Regions from separate parts of the Rossellomorea sp. LJF3 genome, predicted to be linked through region 1. Evidence: predicted binding sites of a transcription regulator. Region 1 holds the regulator's gene; each other region holds the start of a gene.
What was found. Region 1 encodes LexA, which represses DNA repair genes until DNA is damaged. Its sites were predicted from a motif close to CGAACATATGTTCG; they were not measured.
Positions count from the first base shown of each region.

Region 2: parE (DNA topoisomerase IV subunit B) is a predicted target of LexA. The motif match lies at 2,380-2,393, and genes of this name have one in related genera.
Region 3: V8G47_RS10945 (Y-family DNA polymerase) is a predicted target of LexA. The motif match lies at 4,754-4,767, and genes of this name have one in related genera.
Region 4: V8G47_RS20830 (WYL domain-containing protein) is a predicted target of LexA. The motif match lies at 2,282-2,295, and genes of this name have one in related genera.

Region 1 is NZ_JBANLY010000041.1:886-8,648, reverse strand. It holds gene V8G47_RS20400 (YneB family resolvase-like protein) at 1-561, opposite strand, end outside; gene yneA (cell division suppressor protein YneA) at 573-899, opposite strand; gene lexA (transcriptional repressor LexA) at 1,054-1,674, shown strand; gene glnA (type I glutamate--ammonia ligase) at 1,872-3,206, opposite strand; gene V8G47_RS20380 (MerR family transcriptional regulator) at 3,244-3,660, opposite strand; gene V8G47_RS20375 (methionine gamma-lyase family protein) at 3,809-5,077, opposite strand; gene hflX (GTPase HflX) at 5,095-6,348, opposite strand; gene V8G47_RS20365 (trimeric intracellular cation channel family protein) at 6,552-7,160, shown strand; gene spoVK (stage V sporulation protein K) at 7,210-7,763, opposite strand, start outside.
Region 2 is NZ_JBANLY010000001.1:243,432-251,194, forward strand. It holds gene V8G47_RS01260 (ABC transporter ATP-binding protein) at 1-2, shown strand, start outside; gene V8G47_RS01265 (ABC transporter permease) at 1-655, shown strand, start outside; gene V8G47_RS01270 (ABC transporter substrate-binding protein) at 680-1,579, shown strand; gene V8G47_RS01275 (CoA-binding protein) at 1,783-2,190, shown strand; gene parE (DNA topoisomerase IV subunit B) at 2,481-4,451, shown strand; gene parC (DNA topoisomerase IV subunit A) at 4,455-6,893, shown strand; gene V8G47_RS01290 (alanine/glycine:cation symporter family protein) at 7,155-7,763, shown strand, end outside.
Region 3 is NZ_JBANLY010000009.1:91,794-99,556, reverse strand. It holds gene V8G47_RS10970 (MBL fold metallo-hydrolase) at 359-1,381, shown strand; gene V8G47_RS10965 (SDR family NAD(P)-dependent oxidoreductase) at 1,397-2,191, shown strand; gene V8G47_RS10960 (DUF3221 domain-containing protein) at 2,241-2,762, shown strand; gene V8G47_RS10955 (GRP family sugar transporter) at 2,932-3,783, shown strand; gene V8G47_RS10950 (glucose-1-dehydrogenase) at 3,797-4,582, shown strand; gene V8G47_RS10945 (Y-family DNA polymerase) at 4,834-6,096, shown strand; gene V8G47_RS10940 (YolD-like family protein) at 6,120-6,452, shown strand; gene V8G47_RS10935 (CDGSH iron-sulfur domain-containing protein) at 6,503-6,718, opposite strand; gene V8G47_RS10930 (iron-sulfur cluster biosynthesis family protein) at 6,849-7,181, shown strand; gene V8G47_RS10925 (aminoglycoside phosphotransferase family protein) at 7,285-7,763, opposite strand, start outside.
Region 4 is NZ_JBANLY010000008.1:147,184-154,946, reverse strand. It holds gene V8G47_RS10340 (TRAP transporter permease) at 1-1,957, shown strand, start outside; gene V8G47_RS20830 (WYL domain-containing protein) at 2,013-2,240, opposite strand; tRNA gene V8G47_RS10335 (tRNA-Val) at 2,391-2,462, shown strand; gene V8G47_RS10330 (hypothetical protein) at 2,593-2,766, opposite strand; gene V8G47_RS10325 (cold-shock protein) at 3,140-3,340, shown strand; gene V8G47_RS10320 (3-hydroxyacyl-CoA dehydrogenase) at 3,523-4,290, shown strand; gene V8G47_RS10315 (acyl-CoA dehydrogenase family protein) at 4,384-5,529, shown strand; gene V8G47_RS10310 (thiolase family protein) at 5,544-6,698, shown strand; gene V8G47_RS10305 (MurR/RpiR family transcriptional regulator) at 6,741-7,595, opposite strand; gene gndA (NADP-dependent phosphogluconate dehydrogenase) at 7,759-7,763, shown strand, end outside.

The DNA.
Region 1 (7,763 bases):
AGCAATCTCAGCGAAGGTTAATTCATTTTTCCTTAATCGTACAATTTCCTCGACCGGCACTTCAATACGCTCCCTTCCTTCTACATTTCCTTTGTTTTTTAAATTTTTATGAGGTTGAAAGCCATTTTCCACAGCCCGCTTCATGCCCCGCTTAATTTTAAGGTTATGAAGTTTGCGTTGATATTCCTCCACCATACTGACAATGTTGATGACCATAGAATCGGATTCGGATAAATGTAATTCTCCACTATGGGTCTGGCTGATGATTTTCACTTCCTCTTTTAACAGACAGTGAATAAGGGCGATCTTGGCATTTCCCCTGCCGATTCTTGTTTCGTCCTGGATAAGCACAGCCTCAATTGATTTATCCCTGACCAGGTCCAAAAGTTCCAAAACACCTGGACGGTCCAACTCAAAGCCGCTCGCCTGATCCCTGATGACCGCAGTTACTTCATAATGATGTTCATGTGCCAATTTAATCAGTTCTTCTTCCTGCCGTTCCAAAGAAGTTTCCTGTGTATTTTTCTTGGTACTTACCCTGCAATAAATGACTGCTTTCATCTTCTATCCCTCTATTCTTCGTTCATGACCAGTTCGAAATCTGATTGGGTTGATATTGTTGGATTTTCAATAGGCAACACAAGTGATTCACCAGGTTTGATGGCAAAAGAGTTCAAATCGTTTTCTTCCCCAACCCAGGCGATAAATTCTTCCACTGTCATAGAATATTCTTCATTATACTGTTTGGCAATAGTCCAAAGAGTATCGCCCTCCTCTACTGTGATACTTTGGTAGGAAGGTTGATTTGTCATATTGATTAATAAGTAGCAAGCTGCTGAAAGGACTAAAACAAATAATATAATAATGTAAGAGAATCGATCCCAAATATGTGTAAACATAAAATTACCCCCATACGAATGTTTGTTCTGTTTTGTTATTTTTATTGTAATACGAACACTCGTTTGGTGTCAACAAAATTCGAACTTATGTTTGTATCAATAGTGGTGACATGCTATAATGGGAACATAAGATCTATAATAGAGGTGCGTGAATATGACAAAATTGTCGAAGAGACAGCAGGACATACTACAATATATTAAAGTCGCAGTCAGAGAAAAAGGGTATCCCCCTTCCGTACGTGAAATCGGGGAAGCCGTCGGTCTTGCTTCCAGTTCGACCGTACACGGACATTTAGCGAGGCTTGAAAGTAAAGGTCTGATCCGTCGTGATCCGACTAAACCGAGAGCGATTGAAATCCTGGACCTTGAAGAAGATACGATTCCGCGACAACGTGTAGTCAACGTTCCTTTAATCGGTAAAGTAACAGCAGGTCAACCGATTACGGCTGTTGAAAATGTGGAAGAATTTTTCCCTTTGCCCGAGCGGATGGCCCCTTCGGATGAGCAGGTTTTTATGCTTGAAATCATGGGTAACAGTATGGTCGAAGCCGGAATATTAGATGGGGATTTTGTCATTGTTCGCCAGCAGCAGACAGCGAACAACGGAGATATCGTCGTTGCCATGACCGATGAAGATGAAGCAACGGTAAAACGTTTCTTTAAAGAAAAGGATTATGTACGTCTGCAGCCAGAGAACTCAACAATGGAACCAATCATTTTGCGAAACGTCTCCATTTTAGGTAAAGTGGTTGGAGTGTATCGTCAAGTTCATTAAAAAAGGCATCCGGTATGCTAGGACATTTCCGGATGCCAATAACAGCCGGTTATCATAATAATAAAAAAAGCCTGAGGTTGGAAGCCGAAACATTCCATCCACAGGCTTTTTTCATATCGTTTTTTTCCCTGATCCCATCTCAGCCTGAACTTCTTGCAAAAAACCCTCAACGATATATCGTTGAGGGTTCCTGGTAATTAATACATTTGAATGTACTGTTCACGCTCCCAAGGATGTACTTGTGTACGGAACATATCCCATTCGATTTCTTTCGCTTCCACGAAATGTTCGAATATGTGTTCGCCAAGGGACTTAACAATTACTTCATTTGTTTTTAATGTTTCAAGAGCTGCATGTAGTGTTGCAGGAAGATCCACGATGCCTGCTTCTTCACGCTCTTTTTTATCCATTACATAGATGTTGCGGTCAATTGGCTTAGGAGCCGGTAGGTTATTCTTGATTCCATCTAATCCTGCCGCAAGTAATACAGCCATTGCAAGGTAAGGGTTTGCCGCAGGGTCGACACTGCGGACTTCAACTCGTGTGCTCAAGCCACGGGAAGCCGGGATACGGATTAGCGGGCTGCGGTTACGCGCAGACCAGGCAACATAGCAAGGTGCTTCGTATCCTGGAACTAAGCGTTTATATGAATTTACAGTCGGGTTTGTAATCGCTGTAAATGCAGTGGCGTGCTTAATGATACCAGCCAGGAATTGACGGGCAGTATCACTTAGTTGCAAGTCACCTTTTTCATCAAAGAAAGAGTTAACTCCATTTTTGAATAGGGACATATTACAGTGCATTCCTGAACCATTTACACCGAATAATGGTTTCGGCATGAATGTAGCGTGCAAACCGTGTTTACGGGCAATCGTTTTAACTACCAGTTTGAATGTCTGAATATCATCGCAGGCTTTTAATGCATTTGCATATTTGAAATCGATCTCATGTTGACCGGGAGCCACTTCATGGTGAGATGCTTCGATTTCAAAGCCCATTTCTTCAAGTTCCAAAGCGATATCACGACGGCAGTTCTCCCCTAAATCCGTAGGGGCCAGGTCAAAATAGCCACCGTTATCATTTAATTCTAACGTTGGTTCGCCATTTACATCTAATTTAAAGAGGAAGAATTCCGGCTCTGGCCCGAGATTGAAGTCAGTGAACCCAAGTTCCTCCATTTCAGCTAAAATGCGTTTTAGGTTATTACGGGGATCTCCCTCGAACGGAGTGCCATCCGGATTGTAAATATCACAAATCAGACGGGCTACCTTACCTTTTTCAGCTGTCCATGGGAAAACTAACCATGTGTCCAAATCAGGGAAAAGGTACATGTCTGATTCTTCGATACGGACGAATCCTTCAATGGAAGAACCATCAAACATCATTTTGTTATCTAATGCTTTTTCAAGCTGACTTAGAGGGATTTCTACGTTCTTGATCGTCCCTAAAATGTCGGTGAATTGTAGTCGAATGAACTTAACTCCTTCTTCATTCGCTAATCTTGCAACATCTTCCTTAGTATACTTTGCCATTTACGTAATTCCTCCTCAAGTTTATTAAAGGGTTTATTTAATGAAAGAAGCGGGACATATCTCCTTGACGAAGAGAAGATCGATTGAACCGACCTGAATGGATCAATTCATTGCGAAGTAATTTACGCAGCTCGTCGTCAGATAGATCCTGTCTTGCTTTTTCTTCCTTTTCATTACTTACGACAGATACGACTTTGCTTTCATTATGACCGGACACAGAAAAAATCTTCTTAATCCCTGCCATGTTGATACCTTGATCTAACAGATCCTTTACTTCTAATAACTTATCAATGTCATTCAAGGAAAAGAGCCGACGATTCCCCTCGGTTCGTGCCGGGTTTATCAGTTGATGCTCTTCGTAGTATCGAATCTGACGAGCCGTTAAGTCCGTGAGCTGCATGACAATACTGATTGGAAATAATGCCATCGTTCGACGAATTTCACTCCCGCTCATCTTGATTCCTCCTTTTGTTTTCCTTCTTGAGTTCATTATATGTAATGTCAGGAGTTCTGTCAATCAAATGTGAGTTTTTCTTACATAAGTAATCAAAAGAATTGGATAGTCCATTTTAGACTATCCAATTACTACTTTAATATCCTTTTTATATGGTGATTAAACCTTTTTCAATTAAGTTGTCCACCGCAGAGCAAACGGCTATTTTTACATGGGCGTATGTCAACCCGCCTTGAACATAAGCTACATAAGGTGGTCTTATAGGTCCATCGGCGGATAATTCAATGCTTGCTCCCTGAATGAACGTTCCTGCGGCCATGATGACATCATCCTCATAACCCGGCATATAGTTCGGATACGGCGTGAAATGAGAATTGATCGGTGAGGCTGCTTGGATTGCCTGGCAGAAAGAGATCATCTTTTCTCTGTCATCAAATTGCACCGATTGTATTAAGTCCGTGCGCCTGGCATGAGGTGAAGGGTCCGTGTTCATTCCGATCTCGGTCAGTAGAGCAGAAGTGAAGACCGCCCCTTTCAATGATTGCGCCACTACGTGAGGCGCCAAAAAGAATCCTTGATACATTTCTTGAAGGCTGTAGAGAGATGCCCCTGCCTCCGCCCCGATACCCGGCGAGGTCATACGGAAGGAACAGGCTTCTACATATTCTTTCTTTCCGACGATATATCCCCCTGTTTTCGCAAGGCCACCCCCAGGATTTTTAATAAGGGAGCCGGCCATTAGATCTGCCCCGACGTGACAAGGTTCTTTCACTTCGACAAATTCCCCGTAGCAGTTATCTACAAATACTACAATTCCAGGGTCAATCTCTTTAATGAAATCAATCATTACCTTTATTTCTTCAATTGTAAAGGATGGGCGGTTGGCATAACCTTTTGATCGCTGGATCCCAACCATTTTTGTCCTTGTTGAAATGGTCCGTGCCACCTTTTCGAAATCGACTTTTCCAGACTCATCTAAATCAACGCTCTGATAGTCGATATGGAAGTCTTTCAGTGAACCTGTACCCTTTCCCCGGCTTCCTACAATTTCTTCCAATGTATCATAAGGTTTCCCTGTTATGTACACCAGTTCATCTCCCGGCCGGAGTATACCAAACAAAGCGATGGAGATCGCATGGGTACCAGAAATGATCTGTGGCCGTACAAGTCCTGATTCTCCTCCAAATACATCTGCGTATATACTTTCCAAGGTGTCCCTTCCTGCATCGTCATAGCCATAGCCTGTGGACGGGATGAAGTGAGAATCACTTACCCGGTGCTTCTGAAACGCTCTTAATACGTTGAACTGGTTGCTTTCAGAGCGTTCATCGATTTTTTTGTGTATGTCTTTGATATCTGCTTCCACTTTCGTCACAAGTGACTGTAATGCCGTTCCGTTTACTAATTGTTCAAACATTCGTTGTTGTTTCCCTTCTACTTTTGAAATTTCTTGATGCTTCCTGCAATCGGATGATCTTCAAGGTGAAATCCGGTCATTTCATAAACTTGACTCGCTTCTCGGAATTCCAATTTTCTCAAGATGGTTTCACTCTTTAATTGGGCTAGTACCTTCCCTTCATTCACAGGGACAAATACGTGATAAGGTTGCATTTGATTCTTTACGATTTCTTCTATCTTAATCATTAGCTTCCCTCTGTCCTCTTCGTTCAAGGCACTTATGAGGATGGTGTCTGATTTGCTGTCGGGAACAAATTCGGGATCCATCTCATCCCGCTTGTTGTATACCGTGAGCTGCTGCAGTCCATCCATTTCCAGATCTTCTAATAAGGATTGCACAGTCTTTTCGTGTTGACTGTAGTCAGGATTTGAACTATCCACGATATGAAGAAGGAGGTCTGCCTCCTTTACTTCTTCAAGGGTAGATCGAAACGCCGCAACCAGCGAAGTCGGTAAATCTTGAATGAACCCTACGGTATCTGTCAGTAACGTGGCATATCCACTGGGCAAAGGCATTTTCCTCGTCATCGGATCCAAAGTCGCAAATAACTGATTTTCTTCATACGAATCAGCCATTGAAATTCGATTGAACAACGTTGATTTTCCAGCGTTAGTGTATCCGACGAGTGCTATCTGAAAAGCTTTGTTCCGCTTCCTTCTCCCGCGGTACCTTTCTCTATGATCAACGATGGTTTGTAATTGCTTTTTAATATCGTCAATCCTCTTATGGATGTGCCGACGATCACTCTCGAGTTTCGTTTCACCTGGCCCCCTGGTGCCTATCCCGCCGCCCAGCCTTGAGAGGGACGCCCCCTGACCGATGAGTCTCGGCAGCAAGTACTGAAGCTGGGCAAGTTCTACTTGTAATTTCCCTTCTCTTGAGCGGGCCCGCTGTGCAAAAATGTCCAATATCAGTTGTGTACGGTCAATCACCCTGCTGTTTAGTTCCTTTGATAAATTCCGAATCTGACTGGGGGATAGTTCATCATTAAAGATGATGATGTCCGCTTCAACCTGTTCTTCCAACAGGACCAGTTCCTCCAGTTTACCCTTTCCGATATACGTACTGGGATGGATCTTGTCACGTTTTTGAATCAGGGTGGCAGCAACTTGGCCTTGAGCTGTTGCTGTCAGCTCCTCAAGTTCCGTTAAACTATACTGAAAACGCAGGTCATCATCGTCCAGTTGACATCCCACCAGAATGACTTTTTCTAGATTTTCATTCTTCAAAAAACAACCTTCTTTCTTTCCGTTTCATTCTATTTCCCATCATATCAAATCCGCATCGTAAACTCTATGTAAAAAGCAATGAAAAATGGTTGCAAATAAGCACACACGTGTTAAAATCAGTATGTTTGATTATGACATAACACTACTTCAAGATTCTACATAATGGCATGTAGCATATTGTAATAGGGTGAGGAGGAATGTGTATGACTTGGGAAGTACTTAGTATCATCGGTACCATTGCTTTTGCTATTTCAGGAGCTATCATTGCCATGGAAGAGGAATATGATATTCTCGGTGTTTATATATTAGGGATTGTCACTGCATTCGGGGGAGGCGCCATCCGGAATTTACTGATCGGTGTACCCGTTTCTGCTTTATGGGAGCAGGGAATGTTGTTTCAAATTGCCCTTCTCTCCATTACAGCGGTCTTTCTGTTCCCCAATAATCTTTTGAAACATTGGAGGAAGTGGGGGAATTTCTTTGACGCGATCGGTCTATCGGCTTTTGCAATTCAGGGAGCTTTATATGCTTCTGAAATGAACCACCCCATCAGTGCGATCATCGTGGCTGCCGTTTTAACCGGTAGTGGTGGTGGAATGATCCGTGACCTCCTGGCTGGCAGGAAACCTTTAGTCCTCAGATCGGAAATTTATGCGGTATGGGCAGTTTTATGTGGAGCGGCGATCGGACTTGGTATAGTCAATTCAGCGTTAGAGCTATACTCCCTTTTCGTCATTACGACCGCTTTACGGGTACTCTCCTACCTATATAAATGGAGGTTACCCAATAGAAGTTTACGGGCTCATGTTTAATAATAAAAATGCATTCACAAGTGAATGCATTTTTTTGTTATTCGATTTACTAAGTATGGTGATCGGACGCCGTTTTAGTAAAGACCAGGTCATTGCTGCGGATGGTTAAGAGATCATGTCGATCGTAGCAATTCTCCAACAACAGCCTCATCGCTTGAGATCGTATCGATTTTTCAAGTACATTCCGAACATACCGTCCATTGGAAAACGCCATTGGAGATAATGTGTTTTTCGCTGCACTTAAATGTTCACGGATCTTTCTTTCGGCATCATGACTCAATAAGTATTGCTTTTCATCCAGCATCCTTTTGCCGATTTCCATCAGCTGATCTACAGAATAATCAGGGAAATGAAACACAAGGGGAAATCGTGATTGCAATCCTGGATTCAAGGTTAGGAAGTGCTCCATTTCCCTTGAATACCCTGCCAGGATTAAGATAAAGTCATGCTGCCTATCTTCCATATGTTTCACAAGGGTATCGATAGCCTCTTTTCCAAAATCCTTTTCTCCACCTCTGCCCAGTGAATACGCCTCATCAATGAAGAGGATCCCTCCCAGTGCTTTTTTCACTAAATCCCTTGTTTTCTGAGCCGTATGACCAA
Region 2 (7,763 bases), on a different contig from region 1:
GAATACATTTTCCATCCTGTTCATCCAAACCATTTCAAACCGTTCGGATGCCATCTTAACGGGATTATTTGAACATCTTTATTTATCTTTTGTGTCGATTTTCATTGCGATTGCGATATCCCTGCCTCTGGGTATTTACATATCACGAAAGAAGGAATCGGCCGAATTTTTCATCGGGATCACAGCCGTTTTTCAAACCATACCAAGTCTGGCCCTTTTCGGATTTCTTATTCCACTCCTTGGTACGGGCAGTATCACGGCAATCATTGCCCTGACGGTATACGCACTTCTTCCGATCTTGAGGAACACATACACAGGCATAATCGGGGTGGATGAAGGCGTGATCGAGGCAGGAAGAGGCATGGGGATGACCAACTCTCAGCTGTTATTCAAAGTGGAGCTGCCGCTTGCCCTGCCGTTTATCATGGCGGGGATCCGCACCGCTACCGTGCTGACAGTAGGGGTCGCCACACTTGCAACCTTTGTAGGGGCAGGAGGACTTGGAGACCTTATCTACCGAGGACTTTCCACGTGGAATAATGCACTGGTCCTTGCCGGGGCCATCCCAGCGGCCCTACTTGCATTAGGTTTTGATTTCATATTAAAAATCCTGGAGAGATTGACCACACCTAAAGGATTGAAAGCACGAAAATAAAGCAATATCCAAAGGAGAGTAAGAATGAAAAAGAAATTACAAGGTTTTATCGTACTCACTGTATTATCCATCCTCATCGCAGGGTGCGGAAATGGCGGAGATAAAGATACCATCACCGTTTCAGGTAAGATGTGGACGGAGCAATTCATCCTTACGCAAATGATGGCTGAACTTCTCAAAGAAAAGACAGATCTTGATATAAAAGTCGAGGAAGGGTTAGGGGAAGTATCGATCCTCACACCGGCCCTTGAAAAAGGCGACATTGATGTCTATGTGGAATATACAGGTACTGGTCTTGAAGCGGTCTTGAAAGAACAAGCAAAAGAAGGCGCTTCAGCAGATGAAATCCTTTCACAAGTGCGTAAAGGCTATGAGAAAAAGTTCGATGTCACCTGGCTGAAGCCACTTGGCTTTGAAAATACGTATACGCTTGCTTATACAGGGGATCAGGACTTTGATGCAAAGACTTTCTCTGACCTCGTGCCACTATCCAAAGACTTGAGCTTCGGTGCACCCCACCAGTTCTATGAACGGGAAGGGGACGGATACGATGCCTTCAGTGAAGCCTATGGATTCAAATTCAAAGAAAAGAAAAGCTTTGACCCGAACATTATGTATGAAGCCGTTAAGAACGGGGATGTAGACATTATCCCTGCTTTTACAACCGATGGACGGATCCAGCGTTACAATTTAAAAACGACAAAGGATGATAAAGGATTCTTCCCACCATACGATGCTGCGCCGGTCATTCGTCAAGAAGTACTGAAAGAGCATCCTGAAGTAAAGAAAGTGTTGAATGAATTAGCAGGCAAAATCTCGGAAGAAGAAATGAGCGAATTGAATGCTAAAGTGGATATGGATAAACAAGATCCCAAAGATGTCGCACGTGAATTCCTTATATCCAAAGGGTTGATCGAAAAGTAAGTATAATGGGAGTGTCAACAGGTAAGGAGGTGCAGCGGAATGGAAAAACGCACCCTGGCTTTTGTTTTGACACTTCCTTTTATTTAGATAATTTTATGAAATTTTGAAAAATTAAAGGGAAATATGGTATAAAAGAAGAATAGGACTTAAGAAACAGTTCCAGACTTTATCGTTAAGGATCAATGAAGGAGTGGTAAACAACCATGGAAAATCCATCACGACAAGAAATCGGAAACATACTGAAACAATCCAAACGCATCGCAGTGATTGGTTTAAGTGATAATCCTCAACGGACATCCTATATGGTGTCTAAGGCCATGCAGGACCAGGGATATGAGATCATTCCCGTAAACCCTACCATAGAGTCTGCACTAGGGGTAAAGGCTGTGTCCTCCCTGCAGGAGATAGAGGGACATGTTGATATCGTCAATGTATTTCGCCGCTCAGAATTTTTACCTCAAATTGCGGAAGAATTCGATCAGATCGATTCAAACGTCTTTTGGGCGCAACTTGGTGTCATGAATGAAGAGGCTTATCGCTTTTTAAAGGAACGTGGGTATACAGTCATTATGGATCGCTGTATTAAGGTTGAACATGCTTTAACCAAATAATCCTCACTCGTAACAAGCGGCTCTGACCGCTTGTTTTTTTCGTGCAGAACCCACGTTGACAAAGGGAATAATCCTGGGGATAACAGGGCAAATTTTAAGGGGTTCACGGAAATTCCATTTGCGAAAATCAAATAAAACGCTACAATAAGCAATAGTGGTTTACCTTAAAGATTGATCAAAACAGGTAAACGAACAGATGTTCTTGTGTTATAGTTAATAGAGACACAACCAATAATAGCTTGCAAGAACCACACTATTACGGTTAGAGAAGTTTTGAAAGGGGAATGTTCGTGGCCAACCAGAATAAGACCATGGATTACAATGATGATGCCATACAAGTATTAGAAGGCTTAGAAGCCGTCCGTAAGAGACCTGGTATGTATATAGGCTCTACCGATTCAAGAGGCTTGCATCATTTAGTATACGAAATTGTCGATAACTCAGTCGATGAAGCATTAGCAGGCTTCGGGAATGAGATTATTGTTACGATAAATAAAGATAATAGCATTTCAGTCCAAGATAAAGGCCGGGGTATGCCGACGGGAATGCATAAGCTCGGGAAGCCGACACCTGAAGTCATCCTTACCGTTCTTCATGCAGGAGGGAAATTCGGGCAGGGAGGCTATAAAACAAGTGGTGGACTCCATGGTGTAGGTGCCTCTGTTGTAAACGCACTGTCCGAGTGGCTTGTCGTCACGATCGAACGGGATGGCATGAAATATGAACAGCGTTTCACCAATGGCGGTAAGCCAGAAACCACCCTCGAAAAGATCGGTAAGACAAAAAAATCAGGAACGTGTATCCATTTCAAACCTGATCCGGAGATTTTCAGCAATACCACTTATAATTACGAAACACTGTGCGAACGCCTGCGGGAATCTGCTTTTCTGTTAAAAGGGTTGAAAATCGAAATCATTGATGAACGTCATGATCAGAAAGAAGTCTTTCATTTCGAAAGCGGTATCCAGGCATTTGTCCAATACTTGAACGAAGAGAAAGACGTCCTACATAACGTAGCCTTCTTTGAAGGGGAACATCACACCATTGAGGTGGAATTTTCTTTTCAATTCAATGATGGATTTTCAGAAAACATATTATCCTTTGTAAACAATGTCCGTACAAAAGACGGCGGAACCCATGAAGCAGGAGCGAAGACGGCCATGACCCGCGTCTTTAATGAGTACGCCCGTAAAGCGGGGATTCTTAAAGACAGGGATAAAAATCTTGAAGGTACCGATATTCGCGAAGGGCTGGCGAGTATCGTTTCTGTACGCATACCAGAACATCTTCTTCAATTCGAAGGGCAGACAAAAGGGAAGCTCGGGACAAGCGAAGCACGATCAGCGGTTGATGCGGTCGTTTCAGAACATCTTCTCTATTTCCTGGAAGAGAATCCTGAAACGAGTTCCCTTCTTATCAAGAAATCCATTAAAGCGGCCCAGGCCCGTGAAGCGGCACGAAAAGCAAGAGAAGATGCACGTAATGGGAAAAAACGTAAGCGTTCTGAAACCGTCCTATCCGGGAAGTTAACACCGGCCCAATCAAGAAACCCACAGCGTAACGAGCTTTATCTGGTGGAGGGAGATTCAGCAGGAGGTTCTGCGAAGCAAGGACGCGACCGTAAATTCCAGGCGATTCTTCCACTTCGGGGAAAAGTCATCAATACGGAAAAAGCCAAACTGCAGGACATCTTCAAAAACGAAGAAATCAACACGATCATCCATGCCATTGGCGGTGGAGTCGGTCCTGAATTCAATGTGGACGACATCAATTATGACAAAATAGTCATCATGACCGATGCGGACACGGATGGAGCTCATATACAGGTTCTCTTACTGACCTTCTTTTACCGGTATATGAAACCATTGTTAGAAGCGGGAAAAGTGTATATTGCACTTCCACCCCTGTACAAAGTGAGCAAGGGAACCGGGAAGAAGCAGAAACTTGAATATGCATGGACGGATGATGAGCTTCAAGGGGCCATCTCCAAAGTGGGGAAAGGATATATGATCCAGCGCTATAAAGGTCTTGGAGAGATGAACGCCGATCAACTGTGGGAAACGACGATGGATCCCGAAACACGGGCGTTGATCCGGGTACGCATTGATGATGCTGCACGAGCAGAACGCCGTGTGACCACTCTTATGGGTGACAAAGTAGAACCTCGCCGTAAATGGATTGAAAGCAATGTAGCCTTTGGATTGGAAGAAGACGGAAGCATTCTCGAAAACGAAAACATTACGGTCCGAGAGGAGGGGTAATCAATGACAACTGTAGAAAGATATCAAGACTTACCTCTGGAAGAGGTGCTTGGCGACCGATTTGGACGTTATAGTAAATACATCATCCAGGAGCGTGCATTACCTGATGCACGTGATGGATTGAAACCGGTACAAAGGCGTATTCTTTACGCCATGTATGTGGATGGGAACACTCAGGAGAAAGGGTTCCGGAAATCAGCGAAAACCGTCGGTAACGTTATTGGTAACTATCATCCCCATGGTGATACATCTGTGTATGATGCCATGGTACGTATGAGTCAAACGTGGAAGGTACGTAACTACCTGGTTGAAATGCATGGGAACAACGGGAGCGTGGACGGAGATCCCCCCGCTGCGATGCGTTACACCGAAGCCCGCCTTTCTGCGATATCCATGGAGCTTCTTCGTGACATCGATAAAAAAACCGTGGAGTTTGTTCCGAACTTCGATGATACATCAAGTGAACCGACTGTATTGCCGTCACGGTTCCCGAACTTACTCGTCAACGGTTCCACCGGTATTTCGGCAGGTTATGCAACGGATATCCCTCCTCATCACCTCGGTGAAGTGATTGATGCAGCCATCATGCGGATGGACAAGCCTGAGAGTACAGTCGATGACCTTATGACGGTCTTAAAAGGACCGGACTTCCCGACAGGGGGCATCATCCAAGGGGTTGATGGCATCCGGAAAGCCTATGAAACCGGAAAAGGAAAGGTTGTCGTCAGAGGGAAAGCAGATATCGAAAACATCCGTGGCAGCAAACAACAGATCGTCATTACGGAAATCCCTTATGAAATCAATAAAGCCAATCTCGTCAAAAAAATGGATGAATTCCGTGTGGACCGAAAAGTGGAAGGGATTGCAGAAGTCCGGGATGAAACGGATCGCGATGGGATGCGCATCGTCATTGAACTAAAAAAAGATGCGGATGCATCAGGTGTCTTAAACTACCTCTATAAAAACAGTGATCTTCAAATCACCTATAACTTCAATATGGTTGCCATACATAATAGACGTCCTAAATTGATGGGACTTCGTGAACTGCTGGATGCATATATACAGCATCAAAAAGAAGTGGTGACCAACCGGACCAAGCATGATCTAACTAAAGCAAAGGACCGTCAGCATATCGTGGAAGGTCTTATGAAAGCACTGTCGATATTGGATCAGGTGATTGCAACTATCCGTGCTTCGAAGGATAAACGTGATGCAAAGGACAACTTAATTCAGAAGTTCCAGTTTACGGAAGCACAGTCTGAAGCGATTGTCAGCTTACAGCTTTATCGTTTGACGAATACGGACATTACCGCCCTTCAGGCAGAAGCGGAAGAATTGGCGAAAACGATCGAAGATCTTACGGCAATACTGGAAAGTGAAAGCAAACTTTACAGTGTGATCAAAAAAGAACTAAAAGCAATCAAAAAGCAATTCGCTGACGCCAGACGAACGCAAATAGAGGAAAAGATCGAAGAAATCAAAATCAACCTGGAAGTGCTGATTGCCAGTGAAGATGTCATGGTCACGGTGACCCGGGATGGGTATATGAAACGAACCAGCCTTCGTTCTTATTCTGCCTCAAATGGTCAGGACCTTGCCATGAAAGAAACAGACAGGCTTCTGGGACAATTTGAAATGAATACGACAGATGTCCTTCTCGTATTTACAAACAAAGGGAACTATATTTATTGTCCTGTCCATGAGCTTCCGGATATCAGGTGGAAGGATCTTGGTCAGCATGTAGGGAATATTGTCCCGATCGACCGGGATGAACAGGTTCTCAAAGCGATTCCGATTAAAGAGTTTGACCCGTCGCACTACTTACTGTTTGTCACAAAGAACGGTATGATTAAGAGGTCCGAGCTGCCTCAATACAAAGCACAACGATATTCCCGTCCGCTGGTGGGAATCAATCTTAAAGGTGACGATGAGCTCGTGGATGTCCATATAACAGATGGATCGAATGATGTTTTCATCGCCACGCACTTGAGCTACGGCCTTTGGTTCGCAGAAGAAGATGTGAACATCGTCGGACCAAGGGCAGCGGGAGTAAAAGGGGTCAACCTCAAGGATGATGACTTTGTCGTATCCGGCAAGATCATAAAAGACCCAGCGAAAGACTTCATTTTCCTGGCTACGCAGCGTGGGGCCGTGAAGAAAATGAAACTGGCGGAATTCGAAAAAACGTCACGTGCTAAACGTGGAGTCATCATGCTCCGGGAATTGAAATCCAATCCTCATCGAGTGGTGAGCATAGAAGCAGTGAAAGATACTGATAAAGTAGGGCTATTAACAACAAAAGGGAAAACAGAAGAGGTAAATGTTTCAGACCTTAGACCAAATGACCGCTATTCAAATGGTTCATTTGTGATCGATGAAGGGGATAGCGGTTCCGTCTGTGAAACCTGGGCAGAATCCCGAACCCCCGAAGTAAAAGAATAGACATTCAGAAAGCGACCAGAAATGATACTGGTCGCTTTTTTCCATCATAAGGATAAATGTGAATGATAAATGTATATTCATTCGCTATTGTAGTACAATACCAGTATTTGATTGTACTACAATTCATATTCTTTCAAAAATATGAATCTATCTGTTGAAGAAAAATCTTTTTTTTGATAGATTAAAACAATGTCTGATTGGGTAAACATACATTGGCTCAACCATTATTTGTAAAAAATATAACATCTAGGGGGAACATTTATGGAGTTATTAACAAGTATCGTAGGCACCTTGAATGATTATATGTGGTCATACATACTGATCGTGGCATTAATCGGACTGGGATTATATTTCTCGTTACGCACAAGGTTCGCACAGTTCCGTTATTTAGGAGAAATGGGGAGATTATTAACTGATAAGACGACCATTTCTTCAGAAGGAAAACGGGGGATTTCTTCTTTCCAGGCATTCACAATCAGTACGGCTTCGCGTGTAGGTACCGGTAACCTTGCCGGTGTGGCAACAGCGATCGCAGGCGGAGGGCCAGGAGCTGTGTTCTGGATGTGGCTAATCGCCTTACTCGGTGGAGCAACCAGTTTCGTGGAAAGTACTCTTGCTCAGATCTATAAAGTGAAAGATGGAAAGGACGGTTATCGTGGTGGTCCTGCTTACTACATGGAAAAAGGATTAAATGCCCGTTGGATGGGAATTCTGTTTGCCGTCATCATTACCTTCTGTTTTGGTCTCGTATTTAACTCGGTCCAATCCAATACCATTTCACTTGCTATGGAAGAAGCCTATTCATTCGACCGTATGACAGTCGGCATCATTCTGGCTGTGCTAACTGCACTCGTAATCTTCGGTGGAGTC
Region 3 (7,763 bases), on a different contig from region 1:
TGTTTTGTCCATTTTCTAAGAAGAAGATGAACACACTCCATTTCCATTAACGCTGGACGACGTTCTGCTTTAAGACGCTCAAAAGGCAGGTTCACAAATAGAGAGGACGACGGTGCCTTTCAGCCGGTGGGCCCCGATCTCTGACATCATCTATTCATTACTAATCTTTCTCATCGCTTTATTCTATATCATTATGTAGTATGTGAATGGATTAAATCTATATTATAGGTGATTATCGTAGAAATACAGCTTATCTGTCAAGGGTTTATTTTTAGTATATTCACACTTTTTAAAAATGACATCATGCTGAAAAAAATGTACACTAGGTAATGAAGGATCATTCATTTTCTGGAAATGAGTGACAGAACGGGAAGGTACCGTATTGGCTGTCCTTTTTTATTATGAAGAATGTGGTGAAAATATGACAACTTTAGTGAATGATATCGCAAAAATCACACTCTCCACTCCTTTTGCCGTGGGAGATGTGAATGTTTATTTAGTCAAGGGGGATGCCTTGACATTGGTGGATGCAGGCCCTCTTACAGATACGGCCTGGATGCAGCTGACTGAACAATTGTCCCTTTTAGGGTACACGCCTCAGGATATCGAACAAATCGTCCTGACCCATCATCATCCCGATCATGCAGGCCTGCTTGATCGTTTCTCATCAGACGTCACGATATATGGTCACAAGTATAATCGATTCTGGCTTAAGCGTGATGATCATTTCCATGAAGAGTATGACCGTTTCTTCACGGAGCTTGCCATGGAATCAGGGCTGCCCGAAGAGTATCTCCCGGCCATCCCCAAGTTCAAGAGTCCATTGAAATTCATGGGGAACCGAAAGCTGGATGTGGCGATAGCAGAAGGGGATGGCATTCCCGGAATGGGAGGGTGGTCGGTCATTGAAACCCTTGGTCACGCCCAGAGTCACTTATCCTTTTATAGGGAACGGGATGGCGTTCTGATAGCGGGTGACCACATACTCGCCACTATTTCTCCCAACCCCCTCATTGAACCGCCATTTGAAGGGGAGATGGAGCGTACAAAGCCATTGTTGCAGTATAATGCTTCATTGAAAAAACTTTTCGATTTTCCGATTTCCCTTGCCTACACAGGACATGGAGACAACGTTACGGATGTTCATGGATTGATTCCGAGGAGATTAGGGAAACAGGATGAAAGAGCAAGAGATGTATTCGACATGATCAAAGGAAACCGCGTGACCGTATTTGAGATATGCAAGAGGTTATTTCCCTCCGTGTATCGGAAAGAGCTCGGTTTGACATTGTCCGAGACCATCGGGCAATTGGATTATTTGGAATCCATTCAATATATACGGAAAGAAAAGCATGAAGGAATCTATTATTATTTTGCTTAGGAAGATGTGACTGACATGAACAGTAGAATCAAAGGAAAAACGATTATCATTACCGGTGCCTCGGGAGGAATCGGGGAGCAAATGGCCATAAAGGTTGCGGAAAATGGCGGGAATCTTGCATTGATAGCACGCCGTGTCCACCTGCTCCAGGCATTGAAGGAAAAGCTGACAACGAAATTCAACTGCAAGGTGGAAGTATATCCTTTAAACGTCACGGATTATGATCACATCCCTCCTGTTTTCACTGCCATCCGGAAGGACTTCGGATCCATCCATGCCCTGATCAATAACGCAGGATATGGAATCTTCCAGGAAGCACACGAAACCTCCTTCCAAGATGTAAAAGGGATGATGGATGTAAATGTTCTTGGACTCATGGCATGTACAGGGGAAGTCCTTCCTTATATGCGTGAACAGGGATTTGGCCACATCATCAATATCGCATCTCAGGCAGGGAAGTTTGCCACTCCGAAATCAAGTGCCTATTCCGCTTCCAAGCACGCTGTCCTCGGGTATACGAACAGTGTTAGAATGGAAGCGAAAAGATACGGAGTGAAGGTGACGGCGGTGAATCCCGGACCAATCGCCACCGACTTCTTCTCCATTGCCGATGAAACCGGCACGTATGTGAAGAATGTGGAGAAGTTCATGCTTGATCCTGCATTCGTCGCGGAGACAGTGGTGGATTCACTCTTTACCAATAAAAGAGAAATCAACCTGCCCCGATGGATGAATATAGGGAGTAAGTTCTATCAATTATTCCCATCTTTTGTCGAAAAAGTAGGAAATAACCTTTTTTTCAAAAAATAGTGAAACCAAATAGTGCCATCAATCGTCTAATATAATAAGGGGGGAGTCTATGAAGAAATGTTTGACTGTTATGATACTTTGTTCCTGTATACTGTTCACCGGCTGCGGGCCATCAGCATCTGTCAATTCTCAGGGCAGCACAGATTTCATAGGCTTTGTCACCCAATTGGAAAACAATCAGGTGCTGATCAATGATGTTTGGTTTTCTTTCGACCAACAGACTGTCATGTTGACAGATCAAGATAAAAAGCTTCAAAAAGAAGATATAGGGATGGGCAAAAAAGTGAATGTGACCTTTAACGGGGAGATGCAGGAATCCTATCCCAGGAGAGCTTCGGCGGATCAAATGGTATTTCTGACAGACAAAGAGAGCAAGACCGAAGAAACTGTCGTGAAATTAGTCATGAGCGATCCCCGGTTTTCACAGGTGGTCATCCAGTCCATTGAAAAAAATCCCACCGGCCTCTATTCGTTACGATTCAAAGACCTTTCCCTCGACCGTGATGTCCATGTGATGGTGAATGTCGAGAATGAAAGAGTCATTGTCCCGATACATACTTCTACCAAATAACAAAGAAGAAAGCGTTGATTACACCTCGACGCTTTCTTTTTTTTTGAGGTTATACCTCAGGGAAGAAGGGTATGCATGAGAGAGTGGGAAATATTTTGCGTTAAACGGCTAGAATTTTTGTTTCAGAGGAAAACTATGATTATTGTCGGAAAAAGGATGTGGATGTATGATAGGGATTCTTTTAGCCCTGATCCCCGCGGTCGCGTGGGGAAGTCTTGTGTTTGTAAGTGTAAAACTTGGAGGGAATGCCTACAGTCAGACGGTTGGAATCACGGTTGGTGCACTGCTGTTTGCGATTGGCGTCTTCTTCATCAAGTCCCCTGAGTTAACGTTATTTGTCTGGGGCATCGGGTTCATTTCCGGCGTCTTCTGGGCTGTCGGGCAAGTGAACCAGCTGGCAAGTGTAAAATTCATCGGCGTTTCGAAAACCGTCCCGATTTCAACGGGAATGCAGCTGATCGGAACGACGCTCTTCGGTGTTCTGGTATTTAAAGAATGGAAAACGACTGAAACGATCCTCCTTGGAAGCGGGGCGGTTCTGGCTCTTATCATTGGTGTCGTCCTCACCTCATTCACACAGAAGTCCGAAGGGGATGAAGGCTCTCAATTGAAAAAAGGTCTGTTGACGCTGCTCCTTTCCAGTTGTGGATACATAGCCTATGTCGTCATATTAAGATGGTTTGATATTGACGGATGGCAAGCGATTTTACCACAGGCAATCGGTATGTTCATCGGAGCCGTTGTCATCACATTCAGGCATAAGCCATTTAACAAATATACGGTTCGAAATGTTTTAACCGGACTTATGTGGGCATCCGGGAATCTCGGATTGCTCCTTGCCCTGCCCCGGATCGGTGTGGCGACAAGCTTCTCCCTCTCCCAAACGGGAATCGTCATTTCCACTCTCGGTGGTTTGTTCTTCTTAGGGGAAAAAAAATCGAAAAAGCAAATCCTTCTCGTCATTGCAGGGTGTGTTCTGATCATCATCGGCGGTGTGCTATTAGGATTTACGAAAGATTAAGGAGGAATGGGACATGTATACAGATTTAACGGATAAGGTTGTCATCATCACGGGTGCCGCCACTGGTATAGGAAAGGCGATTGCTAAACGCTTTGCCTCTGAAGGCAGTAAAGTGGTCATTAATTATTTCAAAGAAGAAGAAAACCCTGAAGGACTTGTAAAGGAAATCGAAGAAGCAGGCGGGACAGCCTCCATCATTCAAGGAGATGTGTCAAAAGAAGAGGATGTCCAGGGGTTTGTCCGATTTGCTCATGAGACGTATGGGCGTCTGGATATCTACGTGAACAATGCGGGAATCGAAAATGAAGTTCCGTCTGAAAATCTGCCGATTGAAGATTGGCAAAAGGTCATCAACACGAACTTGACAGGTACATTCCTCGGATGCCGTGAAGCGGCGAAATACATGCTCGAGCATGGCATCAAGGGATCGATCATCAATGTATCGTCTGTCCATGAAATCATCCCGTGGCCTCACTTCGCTCATTATGCAGCCAGTAAAGGAGGAGTGAAACTGCTGATGGAAAGCCTGGCGCTTGAGTTTGCACCAGATGGGATACGGGTGAACAATATTGCTCCAGGGGCCATTGATACACCCATCAATGCCGAGAAATTTTCCGATCCCGAAAAGAAAAAGGGAGTGGAGAAACTCATTCCCCTCGGCTACATCGGAGAACCTGAACAGGTCGCTTCCTGCGCCGTTTTTCTTGCCTCTGACCAGGCAAGCTACGTCACGGGTACGACACTCATCGCCGATGGGGGCATGACGAAATACCCGGGATTCCAAGCTGGAAAAGGTTGATGAACGAGAGGATAAGTCCAAAATCACAGAAATGATTTTGGACTTATTTTTTTGCTCTGATCCTGCTGTATGCCACGCCTTTGTGCCAATCATTGTATGCTTGTCGTTCCAGATCAAGCCCCTTCCGCTTTTCTTATTATTCTCTCTGTTTCCAGTAATTTAAGTTGAAAGGGAACGTATATTCGGTTAGAATCATAACTATACTATATAAGAACGTTTGTTCTATTTTAGGTAAGATGGAGGATGAGGATATGACTGTCGATTACAGTGTGCTGCCACACCACAAGATTTTGTGCATCGATATGAAGAGCTTTTATGCTAGCTGTTCGGCTGTCATGGAGGGGCTGGATCCCCTTGAATGTCACTTGGCTGTAGTGGGGGATAAAAGTCGGCAGGGGAGCATCGTACTGGCGGCCTCACCGAGGATGAAGAGGGACTTTGGGATCAAAACGGGTTCGAGGATGTTTGAAATTCCAAACGACCCGAGAATCCGGCTTGCAGAGCCGAAAATGGCGACATATGTCCGGATCTCCACGGAGCTGACCCGCCTGTTTCATCGTTATGTTCCGAAGGATGCCATCCACACGTACAGTGTGGACGAAAGCTTCATCAAGATTGATGGAGCGACGGGTCTCTGGGGGGACGCGGCCACCATCGCCGGGAAAATCAAAGACGATATGGAAAGGGAATTCCAGCTTCCGTGTGCCATCGGAATCGGCCCCAATATGCTCTTGTCCAAGCTGTGCCTGGATCTTGAAGCAAAGAATGAGGGAATCGCCGAGTGGACCTATGAAGACGTCCCGGAAAAGCTGTGGCCGCTCTCTCCACTGCGCGAAATGTGGGGGATTGGAGGACGCCTTGAGAAGACCCTCAATCGCATGGGCATCTTCTCCATCGGGCAATTGGCGAAGTATGACCTGGAGAAGCTGGAGGCAAAGTTCGGTGTGATGGGGAACCAGCTTTATTACCATGCATGGGGGGTGGACCTGTCCGAAATAGGGGCACCGATCATGGATGGGCAGGTCAGCTTCGGCAAGGGTCAGATCCTGCTCAGGGATTATAAGGAGAGAAAGGAAATAAAACGCGTCATTTTAGAAATGTGCGAAGAGGTCGCGAGACGCGCCCGGACCCATCGCAAGGCCGGGCGGACCGTGAGCTTCGGAATCGGCTACAGCCACGAGGAGTTCGGAGGGGGGTTCCACCGGTCACGAACGATAGAGGAACCGACCAATATCACCATGGATCTGTACCGGGTGTGCCTGGAGCTATTCGAAGAGAACTATAATGGGAAAACCGTACGGAAAATCAACATCGCCCTTTCGAATATTGTAGAGGATGGAGCGTTGCAGGTTTCCCTGTTCGAACCTGACCGCTGGGAAAAACGGGAGCTCGGGTATGTAGTGGACCACATCCGGAATAAATATGGTTCAGGGGCCCTTCTCCGCGCCGTCTCCTACACTGAAGCGGGAACAGCAAGGCATCGTGCCCGTCTGCTGGGCGGACATAAATCATAACGAATGACAGGAGGTGAAGAGAATTGATCCGGGATCGAGGAAGAATCAAGTGGACATCCATGATGCTCCCCGAGCACGTGAAGCTCCTGAGGGATTGGGCAAAGGAAGATACACACGAAAAGAGGATCGAACTTGATGAGCAGGAGCTCGACAGGATGAATGAAGTCGTGGCAGAGGCGATGGAGTTTGGTAGAATGGTATCGATCACCCATTATGTGAAGCACCGTCATCAATTATCAATTGGAACCGTTCATCATGTCGATCCATTGGACGGGAAGCTGCACGTCGTAGACAGGTTCGAAGACGTACACTATATTCCACTGGCAAGCGTTGTGGACATTCGTTTTTTCGACTGATCTCCAAATGAAAAGAGAGACTTCGGGTGAAGTCTCTCTTTTCATTCCATTTACTCTTCGTCCAATACCTTTTCTGCACGCACACATGATTCAAATTTCCCTTTGTGTGAAGCGTCGCAAAACGGCATGTTGGTTGATAGACCGCAGCGGCACAGAGTAAACACTTGTTTCGTTGGAAATACATTTCCGTCAGCATCAATCAGTTCCACATCGCCGCTTACGCGGAAAGAACCGTTATCATTCACTTTAATTTGAGCTTTTGTCATGAAAACCCACCCTTTCTAGATAATACAAAAGAATCCCCACTATCGATAGTAAGATGAAAAGAGTAAAAAAGCAATATTCTAAAAGGAACAAATGAAATGTGGTAGGATAAAGGCAGAGGAGGAAAGTCGAATGAAAATCCAACTAACGAACGAAGCAATCCAAAAGATTGAGGATAAAATAGAAAACAAACAAGGTCACCTGAAACTAAAATATGATACAGAAGGCTGCGGCTGTGTGGTGAGCGGCATTCCTACCCTGTGGTTTGTCCATCACCCTGTTGAAGGTGAAGATATCAAGATCGACACGAACAGTTATCCAATCCTTGTAGAAAAATCAAAGATGGTCTTCCTGGATGAAGAGCTGAAAATCGATTTTTCTTCCCAAAGTAATACATTCCAATTAAAAAGCCCCGCTCAGATCATCAATGGGAGAATGAACTTCTTGATGTACCCTGAGGAATAGAACATAAAAGCTCCGGTGCATGCCGGAGCTTTTGTGTTTCTAAAACCAATATTCCCTACAAAATATAAGGGGGATCTCTGGGGAAGAGGGATAGTGAAAACTGTTACTCCGCCAACAGTTCTTCAAACATCCCCGCCAAAGAAACCCCGGTTTTCCATCCATCAAGTCCATCCCCTACAGACCAGGACGCAGACAGAATGGAATGACAAAATCCATACTGAAGCAACCGCTCATAAGAAAGGGAAAGCAGGGAAGCGATAGTCTCTGTCCTATAGCGGAGCAGCTCTAATGGCGCATCCCATTTCTTCCATTCATTCAACATAAACTGAATGCAGTCATATTCCCTTTCGCCGATCAATCCTTTGGGATCAATGGCTGTCCAGCCGGAAGAATCGGAGTAGAGTATGTTTCCGTGATGAAGATCACCGTGAAGAAGATAGAGATCTGTAGACGTATTCAGCAACTCCGGATAAAGCGCTTCAGCTTTCACAACGAGATCCAGGGGAATGGGACCGGTTCCACCGTTAAATCGTTCCCGTAACCTCCCGATTCCCTTTGACCAGGATTGAACCGTGGGATAGG
Region 4 (7,763 bases), on a different contig from region 1:
GACTGCAGAACAACAACAAGAGTTACTTGAGAAATATGATCCCGAATCATCTACAAGGAAATTTCATCATGGGATATTCAAATGGATCATATTCTTCGGATTATTGGCATTTTCATTATTTCAATTAGTAGCATCCATCTTTCAATTCATCCCTAGGCAGTTATTGTTATCCGTTCACTTAGGGTTCGCTCTTTCTTTAGTGTTTCTCTTATTCCCAGCCCGGAAGAAGAATCTGAAGAAGGATAAGATCGCCTGGTATGACGTTGTTCTCTCAGTCATCTCGATTGGGATCGGTGCTTATTGGCCGATCATGCAGGATGATATCGTCAGCCGGGTGGGATTAATGACCTCCCTTGATTTCTATGTCGGTTTCGCTGCTATGATCCTAGTACTTGAAGCAACCCGTCGTGCAGTAGGGTTGCCGATTACAATCATTGCTTCTGCCTTCATCCTGTATATGTATTATGGCAGATTGATGCCTGGATTCCTCGCCCACAGAGGATATGACTGGGACGATATCGTTAAAACGATGTTCTTTACAAGTGAAGGGATCCTTGGTACGCCCCTATATGTATCAGCCACCTTCATCTTCCTGTTCCTGTTGTTCGGGGCGTTCCTGGTGAAAACCGGCGTCGGACAATATTTTAATGATTTGGCAGTATCCATTGCCGGGAAACGTGTCGGAGGTCCCGCAAAGGTTGCGATCTTCTCCAGTGCCCTTCAAGGGACGATCAGTGGAAGCTCCGTAGCAAACGTCGTGACTTCGGGTTCCTTCACGATCCCTATGATGAAGAAGCTTGGGTACCGCAAAGAGTTTGCCGGTGGGGTAGAGGCTGCTGCGTCGACAGGTGGTCAGCTGATGCCTCCAATCATGGGAGCTGCCGCTTTCCTGATGGTCGAGTTTATCGGAGGGATTTCGTACTGGGATATTGCGAAAGCTGCCTCGATTCCTGCCGTCCTTTATTTTACCGGGATTTGGATCATGACGCACTTTGAAGCGAAGCGTATCGGTCTTCGTGGATTATCAGATGAAGAAATGCCCAACCGTAAAGAAGTATTCAAGAAGATTTATCTGCTGCTTCCGATACTGGCAGTCATCATTCTGTTGGTAAGCGGGATGAGTGTCATGCGTGCTGCACTGTGGTCGATTGTTGCCACTGTCGTCATCAGTGCCATACGAAAAGATACAAGGATCGGTTTCAAGGATGCTGTGGATGCCCTTGTTGACGGTGCCAGAACTGCCTTGTCTGTAGCCGTGGCGACAGCTGCCGCCGGTATGATCGTCGGTGTTGTAACGAAGACGGGGTTAGGATTGACCCTTGCAAATGGATTGGTGGACCTGGCTGCAGATCTGACCAATACAACAGAAGGCAAGCTGATCCTTACATTGATATTTACAATGATCGCTTCGATCGTTCTCGGCATGGGTTCTCCGACAACGGCGAACTATGTCATTACATCCACCATCGCTGCTCCTGCGATTATTCTATTAGGGGCACCTGAGCTGGCGGCTCATTTATTCGTGTTTTATTTCGGGATCATTGCCGATATCACGCCTCCTGTGGCGCTGGCTGCATTCGCCGCGGCCGGGGTATCGGGAGGGGAACCGATTAGGACGGGGGTCAATTCCGCTAAATTGGCCATCGCCGCCTTTATCATCCCTTATATGTTCGTCCTGTCGCCTGAATTGTTAATGATCGATACGACCATTCCTAGATTACTTTGGGTCGTCTTCACGGCCGTAACGGGAATGATGGCGATCGGGGCAGGTATGATCGGGTATTGGTACCGACGAGTATTCGTCATAGAACGTCTCCTTTGCGTAGCAGCCGGATTGTTACTGATTTATCCTGAGGGAATGTCGGATATTATTGGTCTAGTTTTATTCGGTATCATGCTTGCATTGCAATTCTTTATTAAGAGAGAAGATAAAACACCAACAAGAGCAACGGCATAACACAATAAGAGGCTGTTACCCCATTCTTGGGCTAACAGCCTCTTATTTGTTGTAATCAAAGTCTTGATATTGTCCGGCCAGCATGAAAAAGGATAGGAGATGCAGCTAAGATGTCATGAATCCTGAAGTTGCGAATATCTCTCCTGAAATAGCAATAGGCAGTAATATAATCCTTTTCAACTTTTTTCACCAGTATTCTCCTTTTCGAACATTTCAGCTCCGAAGTCATGTATATGATTTCAATGGGACATCGATCCATTAACGACCGCTCTAATATCCTCATGATAGGAAGCCCCTCTCAGTTGAATGTATTGACATTATATGCGAACAAATGTTCTTTTATACATGAAGTCTAGAATAGGGGCATTTTATGAGAAAAATCCATTGACATTTTTCTCGAATTTATTATAATAGAATATGTACCTTACATCGCGACTTGTTAGCTCAGTGGGAGAGCACTTCCTTGACAGGGAAGGGGTCGTGGGTTCGAATCCCTCACAGGTCATACATAGAAAAAAGGGTGCATCGTATAAGATGCACCCTTTTTTTGACGTTAAAAGATTGAATTGAAAAAGGACTCTGCTGAATTCGGGTAAGAGTCCTTGTCAAAATCATATTAATAATGATGATAGTATTTAGTTCACTTCTAATTCTTCTTCAAAATAAAATGTGCCTGGATGTTCCTTTACGATATAAGAATATCGCTTCATGTTTTTAACGTATTGCCATTTTAATATCGTCACTGTTTCTCCTGTTTCCTTGATCGTAACCATAGAACCATTACTGAACCGATTTTTTGTGGATTTCATTGGGCACTCCCTTTCATATTTAATCATTATACCACAGTTTACCCTCCGTTTTAGAGTCCCATGAGTGATAAACTTGATAAAACGATCACGTTCCACCAAAAGGACCAGAAGGAAGAAGAAAGGAAACGCATTCATGTTAAAAAGTGGAATTCACTTTCTGCCGAAGCGGTTATAAGATGCCGAAGTCAAATTATGTCAGAGGTCTGACTTTAAAAACTTCCGCCACAGGAACTTGCTTATTTGTTTCATTACTGTTATTCTATAGAAGAATTATTTTTGTCCGGTATACATGGGAAGAACAAGATTTGGTTTTCACCTGATATCGCAAGAATAGTAATATATTGTGTGTAACGCACTTTAGGAGGCAACAAACATGGAAAATGGTAAAGTAAAATGGTTTAACGCAGAAAAAGGTTTCGGATTCATCGAAGTAGAAGGTGGAGACGACGTATTCGTACACTTCTCAGCGATTCAAGGTGAAGGTTTCAAATCTCTTGACGAAGGTCAAGAAGTATCTTTCGACGTTGAACAAGGTGCTCGTGGACCACAAGCAGCTAACGTACGTAAAGCATAATCTAACTTTACACATCCAAAAACAGACTCATTCGTGAGTCTGTTTTTTTTATGGATTCATGCTTGCATGTAATGTATGGCCTGCTTTTCTTGTAAATAGACGGAATTTTTAAAACTTTATATCTTTTTCCTGCTTCCAACGCTAAAATAAAACTATAAGCATGCAGATTGGAGGGAATATAAGTGGAGATAAAAGATTCTGTTGCCATCATCACGGGGGGAGCATCCGGGCTGGGAGAAGCCACGGCAAGAAAAATCATGGAAGAAGGGGGAAAGGTTTATATCCTTGACCTCAATGGGGAGAGAAGCTCAATATTAAAAAAAGAGTATGGGGATTCCATGCGTTATTATAAAACAGATGTAACGAATGAAGAAAGTGTAAAAGAGGCCCTTGAGAGAGCCATGGAAGATTTCGGGGGATACAATACAGTTGTGAATTGTGCAGGCATTGCACCGCCTGGAAAAGTGGTGGGGAGAAAAGGAGTCCATTCCCTTGAGCAATTTTCCAAAGTAATTGAAGTGAATTTGATCGGTACGTTCAATGTCATTCGGCTCACTGCAGAAAAGATGATGCAAAATTTACCGAATGAGCATGGAGAAAAAGGTGTGATCGTGAATACTGCGTCTGTTGCCGCATTTGACGGCCAAGTCGGTCAGGCTGCATATAGTGCATCAAAAGGAGGAGTTGTAGGAATGACTCTGCCGATTGCCAGGGAACTTGCAAGGGACGGCATCAGGGTCATGACGATTGCACCAGGATTATTTCATACACCTATGTTTGACACTCTTCCAGAAGAGGCAAGACAATCCCTTGGAAGCACGGTTCCTTTCCCTAAAAGACTTGGTTATCCATCTGAATATGCTCAGTTGGTGAAAAGCATACTTGAAAACCCGATGTTGAATGGAGAGACGATACGGCTGGACGGAGCCATCAGGATGCAGCCTAAATAACCAGGGAAGGCAGTGGAGTGAGTGCAGATTCATTCATTTTTCAAATGAAAGCGCTATCCCAATATACACCAACACGAAATGAGGGAGAGACGTATGAAACATCCTTATTTAACCGAAGAACACAGTATATTTCGTCTGGCTCTGAGGAAATTTCTACAAAAGGAAGCTTATCCTTATTATGAGGAGTGGGAGAATAACCGGATGGTTCCCAGATCATTTTGGGAGAAGATGGGGGAACAAGGGTTTCTTTGCCCTGACATTGAAGAGGAATATGGGGGAAGCGGGGTCGATTGGGGCTTTTCGGTCATCATTAATGAAGAATTGGAAAGAGTGGGTTCAGGTTTGATTGGAATAGGGCTTCATAATGATATCGTAGTCCCCTATATATCAGAATACGGGACAACACAACAGAAAAAGAAGTGGCTTCCTTTATGTGCGAGCGGAAAGATGATCACAGCCATTGCGATGACAGAGCCTGGCACGGGTTCTGATTTAGCGGCCATCAAAACGACAGCTCTTTCAGATGGAGATCATTATATTGTAAATGGACAAAAGACTTTTATTACAAATGGTATTCATGGTGATTTAGTGATTGTCGCTGTTAAAACGGATCCCCACAGTAAACCGCCTCATAAAGGTGTCAGCCTGTTGGCGGTTGAAAGGGATACTCCGGGGTTTTCCAGGGGGAGGAAGCTGGATAAAATTGGATTGCACTGTCAAGATACAGCCGAACTCATTTTTGAAGATTGTAAGGTACCGAAAGAAAATCTGATCGGAGAGGAAGGCAGTGGCTTTCACTATTTGATGAATAAGCTGCAGCAGGAACGTCTTATCGTGGCGATTGCAGCCCAAACGGCTTCAGAAGAAATGTTTTCCCTTACGATGGAATACGTGAAGAGCCGTCAGGCCTTTGGGAGACCAGTCAGTCAATTTCAGAATACCCAATTCAAAATGGCAGAAATGGCCACTGATATAGAAATGGGCAGAGCTTTTTTGGATGGATTGATAGCCGAGCATATGCATGGGTTGGACGTCGTGACAAAGGTATCCATGGCCAAATATAAGCTGACAGAAATGGCTCGTCACATTGCCACAGAATGCATGCAGCTTCACGGTGGATATGGCTATATGGAAGAATATCCGATCGCCAGGCGATATCGGGATATACCGGTTGCAAGCATTTATGCTGGAACAAATGAAATCATGAAAGTGATCATTGCAAAGAATCTGGGGTTATAGAAAGGGAGAGTGGGATGAGAGAAGTTGTCATTGTTGAAGGGATCCGTTCTGCGGTTGGAAGGAGAAAAGGATCGTTAATGGGGATGAGACCTGACGATTTGGCAGGTGAGATACTTAAAGGATTGGTAGAAAAGTCGGGGATTGATCCGGATTGTATTGAGGATGTCATCCTTGGGTGTGTCACTCAGTCTGGAGAACAGGCAGGGGATATTGCCAGGGTGGCTGCGCTAATAGCGGGTTTTCCGATTGAAGTGCCCGGCACCACCATTGACCGTCAGTGCGGATCGAGTCAGCAGGCCGTGCATTTTGCTTCACAAGCCATCCTTTCCGGGGATATGGATGTCGTCATTGCAGGTGGGGTAGAGAACATGACAAGAACGCCGATCGGATCAAATTATCAAGGAGCAGGTTTTAGTGAAAAGTTAAGGGAAAAACATGAAATCATTCATCAGGGGTTATCAGCCGAGCGAATTGCTGAAAAATATAGTTTTACCCGTGAAGAATTAGACCGGTTCTCCTATAATAGTCATCAAAAAGCTTTAAAGGCCCAGGAAGAAGGACGCTTCGAACGTGAGATTTATGGTGTGAAAGTACAAGGTGAAGACGGAAATCCGTTTTTCTTCACGAAAGATGAAGGACCAAGAAAAGAAACGTCACTCGAAATACTGGGGAAATTAAAACCTGCATTCAAAGAAGGTGGCGTCATTCATGCGGGGAATGCCAGTCAAATCAGTGATGGTGCAGCTGCCCTGCTTATTATGTCGAGAGAAAAAGCAGACGAATTGGGTTTGAAAGCTCGTTTTAAGATTCATACCCGTGTGGTGGTGGGATCTGATCCGACCCTGATGTTAACGGGACCCATCCCTGCAACCAGGAAAGCCCTGCAAAAAGCGCGCCTGTCTGTCGCAGATATTGACATATTTGAAGTGAATGAAGCGTTTGCCCCCGTGGCACTTGCATGGTTGAAGGAGATCGATGCGGATCCTTCCAAGTTAAATCCGAATGGAGGGGCAATCGCCCTCGGTCATCCATTAGGGGCCAGTGGAGCAAGAATCATGGTGAGCATGATGCATGAGCTTGAGCGCACGGGAGGAAGATACGGTCTGCAAACCATGTGTGAAGGACACGGCATGGCCAATGCCACAATCATTGAAAGACTGGATGCATAATAATGAGAGGGACGGACCTTTAAAGGTCCGTCCCTCTCATTATTATACTTTTTTAATGGAAATGGCATCACGTATTTTTTGCAGGGATGTTTTGGATAGGTCTTTCCGTTTTTTCATGATGTTCACATAGAGGGCATCCACAATGCTCAGCTGACTGATTCTTGACGCCAGGGCTTCCCCGCGGTACTCAGTTTCCTGTGAAACGGTGAATAGCGGAATATCGATCCTGCTGCTCAAGGGAGATTTAGCGAAATGAGTGATGCCGATCGTGGTGACATGATTTTTCTTCGCAACCTCCAGTACTTCCAATAGATCTTTATTTGCCCCTGAGTGGGAAATAAACACAATCACATCTTCTTCCGTCAGTTGAGAAGCGGATATCAGCTGCATGTGGGAGTCATTATAAGCATTAATGGTCATCCCCGTTCTGAGAAACTTATGATGGGCATCCATGGCAATGAATCCTGAACCGCCGGTACCATAAAATTCGATCCTCCTCGCACAGAGCATCGCTTGCACGGCTTGCCGGAATGTGTCTTCTTTCATGATGCCCAATGAGTCTTCAAGGCTTCTCATATTGGACCGGAACACCTTTTGGGCGATGACCCCTTCAGAATCCTCTTCCTGGATGGTTTCATGGATATCCTTGATCGGTGCCACAAGATCAGAAGCCAGTGAAATCTTCATCGCCTGGTAGCCTTTGAAGCCTAATCGCTTGCAGAAGCGGAAGACGGTGGCATCTGCAATTCCGAGATCTTCTGCCACGCCACTGATGGTTGAATGGATAATTTTTTCAGGATTAGCAATAATAAAATCAGCAATCATCTTTTCTTTTTCACTGAATTGTGAGTAATGGGACCGGATTCGTGGAAAACAATGTTGAGCCTGTTCATCCATGATGGTAGAATACCTCCTGTAAGACTTCTGTGAAAATAATTTTAACCTATTTTACGAAATAAAAAAATATTATTTCATAAAAATCCACCACGGAAATTTATTTCGTATTATAATAATAACGGTGAAGTCATCTATTTACTCGTACTTGAAAGGAATGATCATAATGAC